DNA from 2 places in the Rhizobium leguminosarum genome. Region 2 is predicted to be linked to the other one. Evidence: riboswitches for the same ligand, from Rfam matches in the RefSeq annotation. Region 2 holds a riboswitch; the other holds the start of a gene.

Region 1 (5,927 bases), 750 kb from region 2:
TATCTCGAAGGTTTCGGTCCCAAGGCGCCGGGTTTCGATCAGGTGGCTTTCGGCGACATCGAAGCGGTCCGCGCCGCGATCACCGAGGCGACGGCTGCCATCCTCATCGAGCCCGTGCAGGGCGAGGGCGGCGTCCGTCCTGCCACGCCTGAGTTCATGAAGGCGCTTCGCCAGCTCTGCGACGAGAACGGCCTGCTGTTGATCCTCGACGAGGTTCAGACCGGCGTCGGCCGAACCGGCAAGCTCTTCGCCCATGAATGGTCTGGCATCACCCCCGACATCATGGCTGTCGCCAAGGGCATCGGCGGCGGTTTCCCGCTCGGCGCCTGCCTCGCAACGGCCGAGGCCGCCTCCGGCATGAAGGCCGGCACGCATGGCTCGACCTATGGCGGCAATCCGCTCGCCATGGCCGTCGGCAGCGCCGTGCTCGACATCATCCTTGCCGATGGCTTCCTCCAGCAGGTGCGCGACGTAGCACTTGTCTTCCGCCAGGGCCTCGCCTCGCTGAAGGATCGTTATCCCGACGTGATCGAAGATGTGCGCGGCGAGGGCCTTTTGCTCGGCATCAAGGCTGCCGTTCCCTCAGCCGAACTGCTGCAGGCGATCCGCGCCGCCCATCTGCTCGGCGTGCCTGCCGGCGACAACGTCATCCGCCTTCTTCCGCCGCTCGTGGTCACCGCCGAGGAAGCCCGCGAGGGCCTTGCCCGCGTCGAACGCGCCGCCGAGAGCATTCGCGCCTCCAAGGTCAAGAAGACGGCTTGAAGAGATTGCCGCCTTCGGGCGCAGCACAGGTAAGAAGACGATATGAGCCCTAAACATTTCCTCGATCTTTCGGCGGTCACATCAGCCGATCTCAGAACCATCATGAACGATGCGCTTTCCCGCAAGCAGGCCTTCAAGGCAGGCCAGGGCGACAAGCCGCTCGCCGGCAAGATGCTGGCGATGATCTTCGAGAAGCCGTCGACGCGCACCCGCGTCTCCTTCGACGTCGGCATGCGCCAGCTCGGCGGCGAAACGCTGTTCCTGTCCGGCACCGAGATGCAGCTCGGCCGCGCCGAGACGATCGGCGACACCGCCAAGGTGCTGTCGCGCTATGTCGATGCGATCATGATCCGCACCACCGAGCATTCCAGGCTGCTGGAGCTTGCCCAGCATGCGACCGTGCCCGTGATCAATGCGCTGACGGATGACACCCATCCCTGCCAGATCATGGCCGATATCATGACCTTCGAAGAGCATCGCGGCCCGATCAAGGGCAAGACCATCGCCTGGACCGGCGACGGCAACAATGTGCTGCATTCGCTGGTCGAGGGTGCCGCGCGTTTCGGCTATCGCATGAACATGGCCGTGCCCCTTGGCTCGGAGCCAAAGGATCACTATCTGAACTGGGCCCGCAATGAGGGCGCCGAAATCATGCTTTGCCATGATGCCGACCGTGCGGTCGCCGGCGTCGATTGCGTGGTGACCGATACCTGGGTCTCCATGAATCAGGAACATCGGGCCCGGGGTCACAATGTCTTCCAGCCTTATCAGGTCAACGCGGCCTTGATGGCGAAAGCCGGCAATGATGCATTGTTCATGCATTGCCTGCCCGCCCATCGCGGTGAGGAAGTGACGGATGATGTGATTGACGGTCCGCAGTCCGTGGTCTTCGATGAGGCGGAAAACCGTCTTCATGCGCAGAAGTCCATTCTTGCTTGGTGCCTGGGCGCGATCTGAACCATAATCGGACGTCGAGAGTGAAAGATCTCGCGACCGCGCGAGCGAAGGGCACGCTGGCCCATCGCTCTGAAAACTAGGAGTGAAAGCCATGGCAGAAGCTGCAGCCGCCCTCGGCCAGTTCGATTTCGCCGGCGATGACCATGTCGTCCCTTTCCAGGTGGAGGGGCTGGATGTGCGCGGCCGCGCCGTCCAGCTCGGCCCGATGCTCGATGCGATCCTAGAGCGCCATCATTATCCGGCACCCGTTGCCCGGCTGCTTGCCGAAGTCGTCGTGCTGACGGTGCTGCTTGGTACCTCGCTGAAGTTCGACGGCAAGTTCACGGTGCAGACCAAGGGCGACGGCCCGGTCGATCTTCTCGTCGCCGATTTCTCGACGCCGGAAAATGTCCGCGCCTATGCCCGTTTCGATCAGGCGCTGCTCAACAAGGCAATCGAGGCGGGTGAAACCGAGCCGGAGCAATTGCTCGGCAAGGGCGTGCTCGCCTTCACCATCGACCAGGGCAAGTTCAGTCAGCCCTACCAGGGCATCGTTCCGCTCGACGGCACCACGCTGGAAGAAATTGCCGGCGTCTATTTCCGCCAATCGGAGCAGATCCCGACGCGCGTGCGCCTCGCCGCGGCCGAACTCTTCGATCGCGACGATGCGGGCAAGCCGCGCCATCGCTGGCGGGCCGGCGGCCTCGTCGCCCAGTTCCTGCCGGAAGCGCCGGAGCGCATGCGCCAGCCGGATCTCCACGGCGGCGACGGCGACACCGGCAGCCGCCCGCATGGCGAGGACGATGCCTGGCTCGAAGCCCGTTCGCTGGTCGAGACCATCGACGCCGATGAACTCACCGATCCGCTTGTCGGCACCGAGCGGCTGCTGTTCCGCCTGTTCCACGAACGCGGCGTCCGCGTCTACGAACCGCGCGCCGTCTTCGACCGCTGCAGCTGCTCGCGCGACAAGATCAAGGGCGTGCTGAAGGGCTTCTCGGCCGAGGAGATCGAGGCCAGCCAGGAAGATGGCGAAATCGCCGTGACCTGCGAATTCTGCTCGACCACTTACCGCTTCGAGCCGGCCGAGCTTCAGCCGGCGGAATAGGCGCGGTTCGCGCGAATGGCTGCCCCTCACCCTAACCCTCTCCCCGTAAACGGGGCGAGGGGACGTGCCTTGCGAGAGGTGGGCGAGGAACGGAGATGTCGGCGGCATGGTCCCTTCGCCCCGTTTACGGGGAGAAGGTGGCGGCAGCCGGATGAGGGGCCGGTATCGGCGATCTCGTGGGCCGAGGTGTCGTGCCGCCTGTGGCGTTACACGTCAGTTGAGCACGCGCAGCAGCCCGGGTGAATCCAGCGAGAAGGCGGGGATGTCGACATCGAACATCTCGCCGTCGTCCGTTTCCATCTGGTAATGGCCGAACATCAGCCCTGAGGGCGTGTCGAGCGGGCAGCCGGAGGAATATTCGTAGGTGTCGCCGGGGCTCAGCCGCGGCTGCTCGCCGACGACGCCGGGGCCGGTCACCTCGTCCACCTGGCCGTTCTGGTCGGTGATGTTCCAGTAACGGTTGACCAGCCGAACGGCTATGCCGGAATTGTTGCTGATGACAATCCGGTAACCCCAGACATAGCGGTCGTCTTCCGGATCGGATTGCTCCTCCAGATAGAACGGCTCGACGACTACTTCGATCTCTCTTGTGAGGGCGCGATACATGCCTTGCACCTTAGTCAAGATATGTTACCCGTATCTTATAAGAGGCCCTGTCCGTCAAGAAACGGAACAATTATCATCGCTGAAATGGCTGTGATCCGAAGGCTTTTCGATCGTTAAGCCTAATTGTCAGTGTTAATTCGGTTTCGGAACGCCGCGGCGGGCGAACTTGTTCCCCCCCGGTCTCACCTTGGTGAGATCCGGTCTCACCTTGGGGAGATCTGGCCTCACCCAGTGAGATCTGGGCACGGCCGAACCCCAAGCATGTCGCGCAAAAGTGTGCAGCGGTTTTGCGATAACGACATGCGTAAAAACAAAAACTAAAGCGCGAGGAGCGAATGCGACGCGCTTAGAGGTCCGGCCGCTTATCCCTAGATCAGGCCGAGACCTTGGCAAGTGCCCGCGCGAAATCCTCGATCAGGTCATCGGTATCCTCGATGCCGGCCGACAGGCGGACCGTGCCCGGAGAAATGCCGAGTTCGGCGCGCGCCTCTTCGGTCAGGTTCTTGTGCGTCGTCGTTGCCGGATGGGTGATCAGGCTCTTGCTGTCGCCGAGATTGTTGGAGATCTTGATGATCTCGAGCGCGTTCTGCAGCGCGAAGGCCGCATCCTTGCCGCCCTTCAGCTCGAAGGCGACCAGCGTCGAGCCGCCGGTCATCTGCTTGGCGATGATATCGGCCTGCGGGTGGTCCTTGCGGCCCGGATAAATCACCTTGGCGACCTTGCCTTGCTCGGCCAGGAAGTCGGCGATCTTTGCCGCATTTTCGGTCTGCTGGCGCACGCGCAGCGGCAGCGTCTCGATGCCCTTCAACAGCGTCCAGGCGTTGAACGGCGACATCGCCGGGCCGGTATGGCGGAAATAATCGTGCAGGTTCTCGTCGATCCATTCCTTGTCCGAAAGCACGACGCCGCCGAGGCAGCGGCCCTGGCCGTCAATATGCTTGGTGGCGGAATAGACGACGATATGGGCGCCGAGTTCCAAAGGTTTCTGGAAGAGCGGTGTGGCGAAGACGTTGTCGACGACGACCTTGGCGCCGATCTGGTTGGCGAGCTTGGCAACGCCTGCGATATCGATCACTTCGAGCGTCGGATTGGTCGGGCTTTCCAGGAAGAACACCTTGGTCTTCGGCGTGATCGCTTTTTCCCAGTTCGCCAGATCCCGGCCGTCGATCAGCGTGCAGTCAATGCCGTATTTCGGTGCGAGCGTCTCGACGACCCAGCGGCAGGAACCGAAGAGGGCGCGGGCAGCGACGATATGATCGCCGGCCTTCAACTGGCAAAGGATGGCAGCGGTGACGGCCGCCATGCCGGAAGCCGTGGCGCGGGCGTCTTCAGCACCTTCGAGCATGCACATGCGCTTTTCGAACATGTCGTTGGTGGGGCTGCCATAGCGGGCGTAGATGAAGCCCTCCGTCTCGCCCTTGAAGCGGGCTTCGGCCGCCTCCGACGTCTCGTAGACGAAGCCTTGGGTGAGATAGATTGCCTCGGACGTCTCGCCATATTGCGAACGCAGCGTGCCACCGTGAACGAGTTGGGTTGCCGGGCGCCAGGTCTTGCTCATGCCATCACCTTCACATAACAAAAAAACCGGTCGCAAAAGCAGACCGGTTTCAACCCGGTCTTTTTAGCCACTTGTTTAACGTGGCTGCAAGCCGACCGGCCAAATCACCACGGGATAATTCTGCAATACTGCTGTTAGCTGCTTGCGTCAATTCCCCGAGTTTGGTTTTGTCGGCGGCAAATGATGGATGAGGCATGATGGCTCGCGAAACGGGAATTCTGGCGGATCGCGCGATCTCCGCGCTGTTCGAAACGGGGCGTCTGATCTCCGAGCGGGAGCTGGACCGCGACCAGATCCAGCCGGCAAGCCTCGATCTGCGCTTGGGCGGCAAGGCGTTTCGCGTGCGCGCCAGCTTCATGCCAGGCCCCTCGCATCTGGTGTCCGACAAGCTCGACCGGCTGAGCCTGCACGTGATCGACCTCTCCGAGGGGGCGGTGCTCGAAACCGGCTGCGTCTACATCGTGCCGCTGATGGAGAGCTTAGCGCTGCCGGCTGACATGTCGGCCTCGGCCAATCCGAAGAGCTCGACCGGGCGGCTGGATATCTTCACCCGCGTCATCACCGATTACGCCCAGGAATTCGACAAGATCCCATCAGGCTATTCCGGCCCGCTCTATCTCGAAATCAGCCCGCGCACCTTCCCGATCGTCGTGCGCCGCGGCTCACGCCTGTCGCAGATCCGTTTCCGCGTCGGCCAGGCGCTGCTCGGCGAGCCGGAACTGTTGAAGCTGCACGAGAGCGAGACGCTGGTCGCCAGCAAGCTGCCGAACGTTTCCGGCGGCGGCATCGCCCTGTCGATCGACCTCGCCGGAGACAAGGACGGCCTGATCGGTTATCGCGGCAAACATCACACTGCCGTCGTCGACGTCGACAAGAAGGCCGAGCACGACCTCTTCGATTTCTGGGAACCGCTCCACAGCCGCGGCCGCAACGAGCTGATCCTCGATCCCGATGAGTTCT
Region 2 (5,927 bases):
GCGAATGCAGACCAACCTTGTCGAGGGCCGCCTCGACGTCGGCTTTCTCGTAGGCTTCGGGACGTTCGGGAAAGGCCAGCGCCTCGCGCAATGAGCCGCCGGGGACATAGGCCAGCTGAGGAACGAAGAGCATGTCGTCGATCGGCGGCAGGCCTATCGTGCCGCTGCCGCACGGCCAGAGGCCGGCCATCGCCTGGAAGAGCAGCTTGCGGTTGACGCTGTGATCGCCGTTGATCATGATCTTTTCGCCGGCCTTGATCACGACACTGGTTTCACGCAGGCGGAAACCGCCGCATTCCTCGATGTCTTCGCCGACCTTGGCGACGATCACCACGTCCTTCAGCGTCAGCGTGTCGGGCGCGGCGTTTTCATAGGCGATGCTGTCCTTCAGGTCGAAGTCCTCTTCCATCTCGACCAGCGCCTGGCGGAAATCGGTGACGCGCATCAGCGTGGCGCGCCATTCGGCGATCGGGCCGAAATTGGACACGTACCAGCGCAGCGCCGTGTTGACCTGGTTGAAGGCACCGACGGACATCATCAGCTGGCCGAGGGTGAGACCGCCGGAGAAATAGGCGGGGGCGGCGACGATGATCGGAATGACGATCACCAGCCAGCCATAGCCGGCCGAAACCCAGGTGAGATTGGTATTGGCCATGGCAAGCCGCTTGACGACTGTCAGGACCGAGCTGATATCGGTGTTGATGCGCCGGCGCTCGTTCTCCTCGCCGCGGGCAACAGTAATTGCCGGCATGTTCTCATTGGCATGCATCAGCGTGAAGCGAAGCTCGGCTTCTTTCGAAAAACGGTCGGCATTGAGCTTCACCAGCTTCCGACCGACGACCTGACTCAGCACCGAGGCGGAAGCGGCATAAAAAATCGCCGCCCAGACCATGTAGCCCGGAATGGAGAAGCTATGGCCGCTGATGCGGAAGATGAAGCCGCTGGAAAGTTCCCAGAGCACGCCGATGAAGCTCACCAGAAGAATGGTCGACTGCAGCAGGCCGAGAACCAATCCCGTCGTGCTTTCGGCGAGGTTGCGGGAATCTTCGTGCAGGCGCTGGTCCGGATTGACGCCGATCAGGCCGCTGGAGGCGAGCCGCAGCGCTCGCTTGCGCTTCAGCCACTGGTCGACCAGATCGCGCGACAAGCCTTCGCGCATATAGAGCGCCGTCATCTGATTCAGCCAGGCCTGCAGCACGTTGAGCAGCAGCAGTGTGCCGGCGATCATCGCGAAGATTTCGAGTTGGTGGAAGAATTCGCCGAGGTCGCGGCGCTCCAGCGAGTCGTAGAAGGGCGCATTCCACTCGTTCAAAATGACCTGGCCGTAGGACGTCGCCAGGATAACGAGGATCAGCACGGTCGCCAGAAACAGCACCTTGCCACGCACTTCCGAATTCCAGAATGCTGAGAACATGACGCCGAGGCGATATGTCAGGCTTAAATCATACCCTACCCTATCCTGCCTCCGGATGCCCGGCCTCCCCTCGATTTTATCTGCCATTACGCTTTTCCAAATCGCCCATACCCTTATAAATAACATGGTGGCGTTACCGGTCTATCAACAGATTCTATCAGTCATTAAAGTGTGATGATGCTTGCATGAGTCTCTCCTGCATGTATTCGCCAGTTGATTCGCAATCCGACTGGGTCTAATTAAGGCCTCCGTGGTGATTTGGCCGGCCGGCTTGCAGCCACGTTAAAAAAGTCGCTAAAGGGCCGCGTGCGGACCGGTAGCGATTTTTGTCGCCGCCGGTTTTTTGTTTTTGATCGAGTGTCCGCAATGCCCATCAAGATCCCCGATACGCTGCCCGCCTTCGAAACCCTGGTTCAGGAGGGTGTGCGGGTGATGACCGAGACGTTGGCGATCCGTCAGGATATCCGACCGTTGCAGATCGGGCTGCTCAACCTCATGCCGAACAAGATCAAGACCGAACTGCAGATGGCCCGCCTCGTCGGCGCCTCGCCGCTGCAGGTGGAGCTGTCGCTCATTCGCATCGGCGGCCACAAGGCGAAGAATACGTCCGAGGATCATCTTCTTGCCTTCTACCAGACCTGGGAGGAGGTGAAGCACCGCAAGTTCGACGGCTTCATCATCACCGGGGCGCCGATCGAGCTTTTGCCCTATGAGGACGTCACCTATTGGCCGGAGATGAAGGAGATTCTCGACTGGACGGAAACGAATGTCCATTCGACGATGAACGTCTGCTGGGGCGCGATGGCGGCGGTCTATCATTTTCACGGCGTTCCGAAATACGAGCTGAAAGAGAAGGCCTTCGGCGTCTACCGCCACCGGAACCTGAAGCCTTCCTCGATCTATCTCAACGGCTTTTCCGACAATTTCGAAGTGCCGGTGTCGCGCTGGACCGAGGTGCGCCGCGCCGATATCGAGAAATCCGAAAGCCTGGAGATCCTGATGGAGTCCAGCGAAATGGGCGTCTGCCTCGTGCACGAGAAGAGAGGCCGGCGGCTCTACATGTTCAACCATGTCGAATATGATTCCACCTCGCTTTCCGACGAGTATTTCCGCGACGTCAATGCCGGGGTGCCGATCAAGATGCCGCACAATTACTTCCCGCATAACGATCCGGCGCTTGCGCCGCAGAACCGCTGGCGCAGCCATGCGCATCTTTTGTTCGGCAACTGGATCAACGAAATCTACCAGACCACGCCCTTTGATGTGGAAGAGATCGGCACCGATCTCTGACCGTTGCCAATCGCGCTGCGAGCCGATGCCGCGCACTACTGCTGAGGCTCTTCTTTCTGATCCGCCGGTTGCGGATCGAAGCAAATCCGGGCAGGTTCCTGTCCTGAAGCCTACCACACCGCGCGTCTTCGTCGGACGTGCAATGCACACTTTCAATCGCTGCACATTCCTCAAATCGATTCCGAATTGAGGAATGTGCAGCAGGGACAGAATGGACGGTCGATCATGTCGGATAAGTTGGAGCGGGACGTTTTCGGGCAGACGCAGGCGGGCGAGACCGTCTATCGCGTCGTGATCAAGGGCGGCGGGCTGACGGCCAAGATCATCAGCTGGGGCGCGGTCATCCAGGATCTGCGCCTCGAGGGACATGACGCGCCGCTGCAACTCGGTTTCGACGATTTTGACAGCTACCCTCTCTATTCGTCCTACTTCGGCGCGACGCCCGGCCGCTGCGCCAACCGCGTCGGCGGCGGCAGGTTCACGCTTGACGGCAAGGACTATCAGCTCGAGCCGAATGAAAACGGCGTCACGCATCTGCATGGCGGCAGCGACAATATCGCCAAACGCAATTGGACGATCGTCGAGCATGACGTCGACCGCGTGGTGCTGAAGATCGTCGATCCCGATGGGCGCGCCGGCTATCCCGGCAATTGCACCATCCAGGCGACGTTCTGGGTGCATGGCAATGGTGAACTGTCGATCACCTACGAATCGACCAGCGACCAGCCGACGCTCGCCAATGTCTGCCAGCACGCCTATTTCAATCTCGACGGCCGCGAAGATGCGCTTGGCCATGACATCATGATAGCCGCCGATCACTATCTGCCGACCGATGAGAAGCAGGTGCCGACCGGCGAGATCCGTCCCGTCGAGGGTACGGAATTCGATTTCCGCGAGATGGCGCCGATGAAGCGTTTCGTAGGCAGCCAACAAGCCTTTTACGACCATAATTTCTGCCTGTCGGGCGAGCGTGCCGCCAAGCGGAGCGTCGCGCTTGCCCGCAGCCTGTATTCCGGTGTGTCGCTGGAAGTGCGCAGCACGGAGCCAGGCGTGCAGTTCTATGCCGGCTTCAAGCTCGATGTCGGGGCGCCCGGCATCGGCGGGCGCAAATACGGCCCATTCGCCGGCTTTTGCCTGGAGACACAGGTCTGGCCGGATGCCATCAATCACCAAGGTTTTCCGAATGCGGTCCTGCGCCCCGGCGAAGTGCTGCGCCAGGAGACGGATTATATCTTCACCAAGAACTGAGCATCCTCCAGCGCCGCGCGTTCTTAAACGCGCGGCGCTGTCGACGCACGGCTGCCAAATTTGAGCGCTATGAAACCCTTGCTGGTCCGCCGGCGAGGGTTTTTTCGTTCCGCGCTCGATTCCGTCTTGCCGATTGGTTCTATATAGGTTCTATTGTGCGCCCATGGATAGAACCAGTCTGATAGCGGAACTGAACAGCCGCGGCCTGCGTGACGAGGCGCTGACCGGGCCGCTCTACAAGCGGCTGGCGCAGACGCTGACCGGCCTCATCCAGGAAGGGCTGCTGAAGCCCGGCACCGCGCTGCCGGGTGAACGAGACCTTGCCGAGGCTCTGAAGCTCGGCCGTGTCACCGTGCGCACCGCCTATCGCGATCTGATGGCATCCGGCGCACTGGAATCGCGCCACGGAAGCGGTACTTTCGTATCGAGCAGGGTGGAGCGCATGGAACAGTCGCTGTGGCGGCTTTCCTCCTTCTCCGCCGACATGCGCTCGCGCGGGCGTCTGCCGGCCGCACGGATATTGTCGCGGGCGGTCAACACGCCGTCGCCGGAGGAATCCTTCCTGCTCGGCCTCGGCGGCGACGAGCCGGTGCTGAGGCTCGACCGCTTGCGCCTTGCCGACGGCCTGCCGCTGGCGATCGAACGCGCCGTGGTGCCGATCAAGTTCCTGGGACACGATGCCGGCGGTGAGGGATCGCTCTACGATGCGTTGACGGCCAGCGGCCACAGGCCCGTGCGCGCGCTGCAGCGGCTGACCGCGGTCACGCTCGACCCCTCCTCCGCCGCGATCCTGAACGTCAAATCAGGCGCGCCGGCGCTTCTGATCGAACGTGTGTCGCGCTTGGAAGACCAGCGCGTCGTCGAATACACCCGCTCGCATTATCGCGGCGATGCCTATGATTTCGTTGCCGAATTGAGAATCGGAGATGACCTATGAATGACAACCAGTCACTGATGCTGCAGGAAGCCGGCCAATCGCCAGAGGTGGTCGCCACGCTGCTCGAAAAGGAAAAACCGGTCTTTGCCGAGATCGCCCGGCTGTTTTCGTCCGCTCGCCCGAGCGTGGTGACGACGGCGGCGCGCGGCTCCTCGGACCACGCCGCCACCTTCTTCAAATATCTCTTCGAGATCACCTGCGGCGTTCCGGTCGCCTCGGTCGGCCCGTCGATCGCTTCCGTCTACGGTGCGGCGCTGCATCTGAAGGGCGGTGTCCATTTCACCGTCTCGCAGTCGGGTGCCAGCCCCGACATCGTCGCGCTGCAGGATGCGGCGAAGAAGGGCGGAGCAACGACGATCGCCGTCGTCAACGTCACCGACAGCCCGCTTGCGAAGCAGGCCGATATTGTTCTCGGTCTCAATGCCGGTGCTGAAAAGAGTGTCGCGGCGACAAAATCCTTCATCGCCTCGGTCGCAGCCCTTTCCGGGGTGACGGCTGCGATCGGCGGTGCGCCCGACCTGCAGGCCGCGCTCGGCAAGCTGCCGGAGGCGTTGTCGGCGACCGCCGGGATCGATACGGCGGCAGCCGAGGACGTGCTCTTCAACGCGACCTCGCTTTATACGGCCGGCCGCGGCCCGGCTTTCGCGATCGCGCTCGAAGCGGCGTTGAAGGCCAAGGAGACCTCCGGCCTGCATGCCGAGGCTTTCTCGCTGGCGGAATTGATGCATGGTCCGATGCGCCTGGTGCAGCCGGGCTTCCCGATCGTCGCCTTTGCGCCCGACGATGCGGCCTTCGCCAACAATGTGCAGGCGCTGGAACGCCTGCAGAAACTCGGCGCCACCACCGTCGGTTTCTCGACGCAGCCGCTTTCCGGCGTCCATCTGCGCGTGCCGACGACGGGCAACGGCCTCGTCGATCCGCTGGTATCGCTGCTTGTCTATTACCGGCTGATCGAGTCGGTGACGCGCCGCAAGGGCTTCGATCCCGACAAGCCGGCAAACCTGCTCAAGGTGACGGAGACGGTCTGATGGGACGCAA

The links. A riboswitch is a leader RNA that binds a small molecule or an ion and turns the genes downstream of it on or off. The one in region 2 is predicted to bind S-adenosylmethionine.
Region 1: it holds a riboswitch for S-adenosylmethionine, as region 2 does, so the genes downstream of both, BA011_RS22575 (O-succinylhomoserine sulfhydrylase) here and metA (homoserine O-acetyltransferase MetA) in region 2, are expected to answer to the same signal.

The regions. Positions count from the first base shown of each region.
Region 1 covers NZ_CP016286.1:4,636,098-4,642,024, forward strand. The annotation lists gene BA011_RS22555 (aspartate aminotransferase family protein) at 1-762, shown strand, start outside; gene argF (ornithine carbamoyltransferase) at 805-1,719, shown strand; gene BA011_RS22565 (Hsp33 family molecular chaperone) at 1,811-2,803, shown strand; gene apaG (Co2+/Mg2+ efflux protein ApaG) at 3,017-3,409, opposite strand; gene BA011_RS22575 (O-succinylhomoserine sulfhydrylase) at 3,783-4,967, opposite strand; SAM riboswitch at 5,010-5,088, opposite strand; gene BA011_RS22580 (2'-deoxycytidine 5'-triphosphate deaminase) at 5,162-5,927, shown strand, end outside.
Region 2 covers NZ_CP016286.1:3,885,983-3,891,909, reverse strand. The annotation lists gene BA011_RS19050 (ABC transporter ATP-binding protein/permease) at 1-1,540, opposite strand, end outside; SAM riboswitch at 1,655-1,732, shown strand; gene metA (homoserine O-acetyltransferase MetA) at 1,781-2,704, shown strand; gene BA011_RS19040 (aldose epimerase family protein) at 2,930-3,952, shown strand; gene BA011_RS19035 (GntR family transcriptional regulator) at 4,116-4,889, shown strand; gene BA011_RS19030 (SIS domain-containing protein) at 4,886-5,917, shown strand; gene nagA (N-acetylglucosamine-6-phosphate deacetylase) at 5,917-5,927, shown strand, end outside.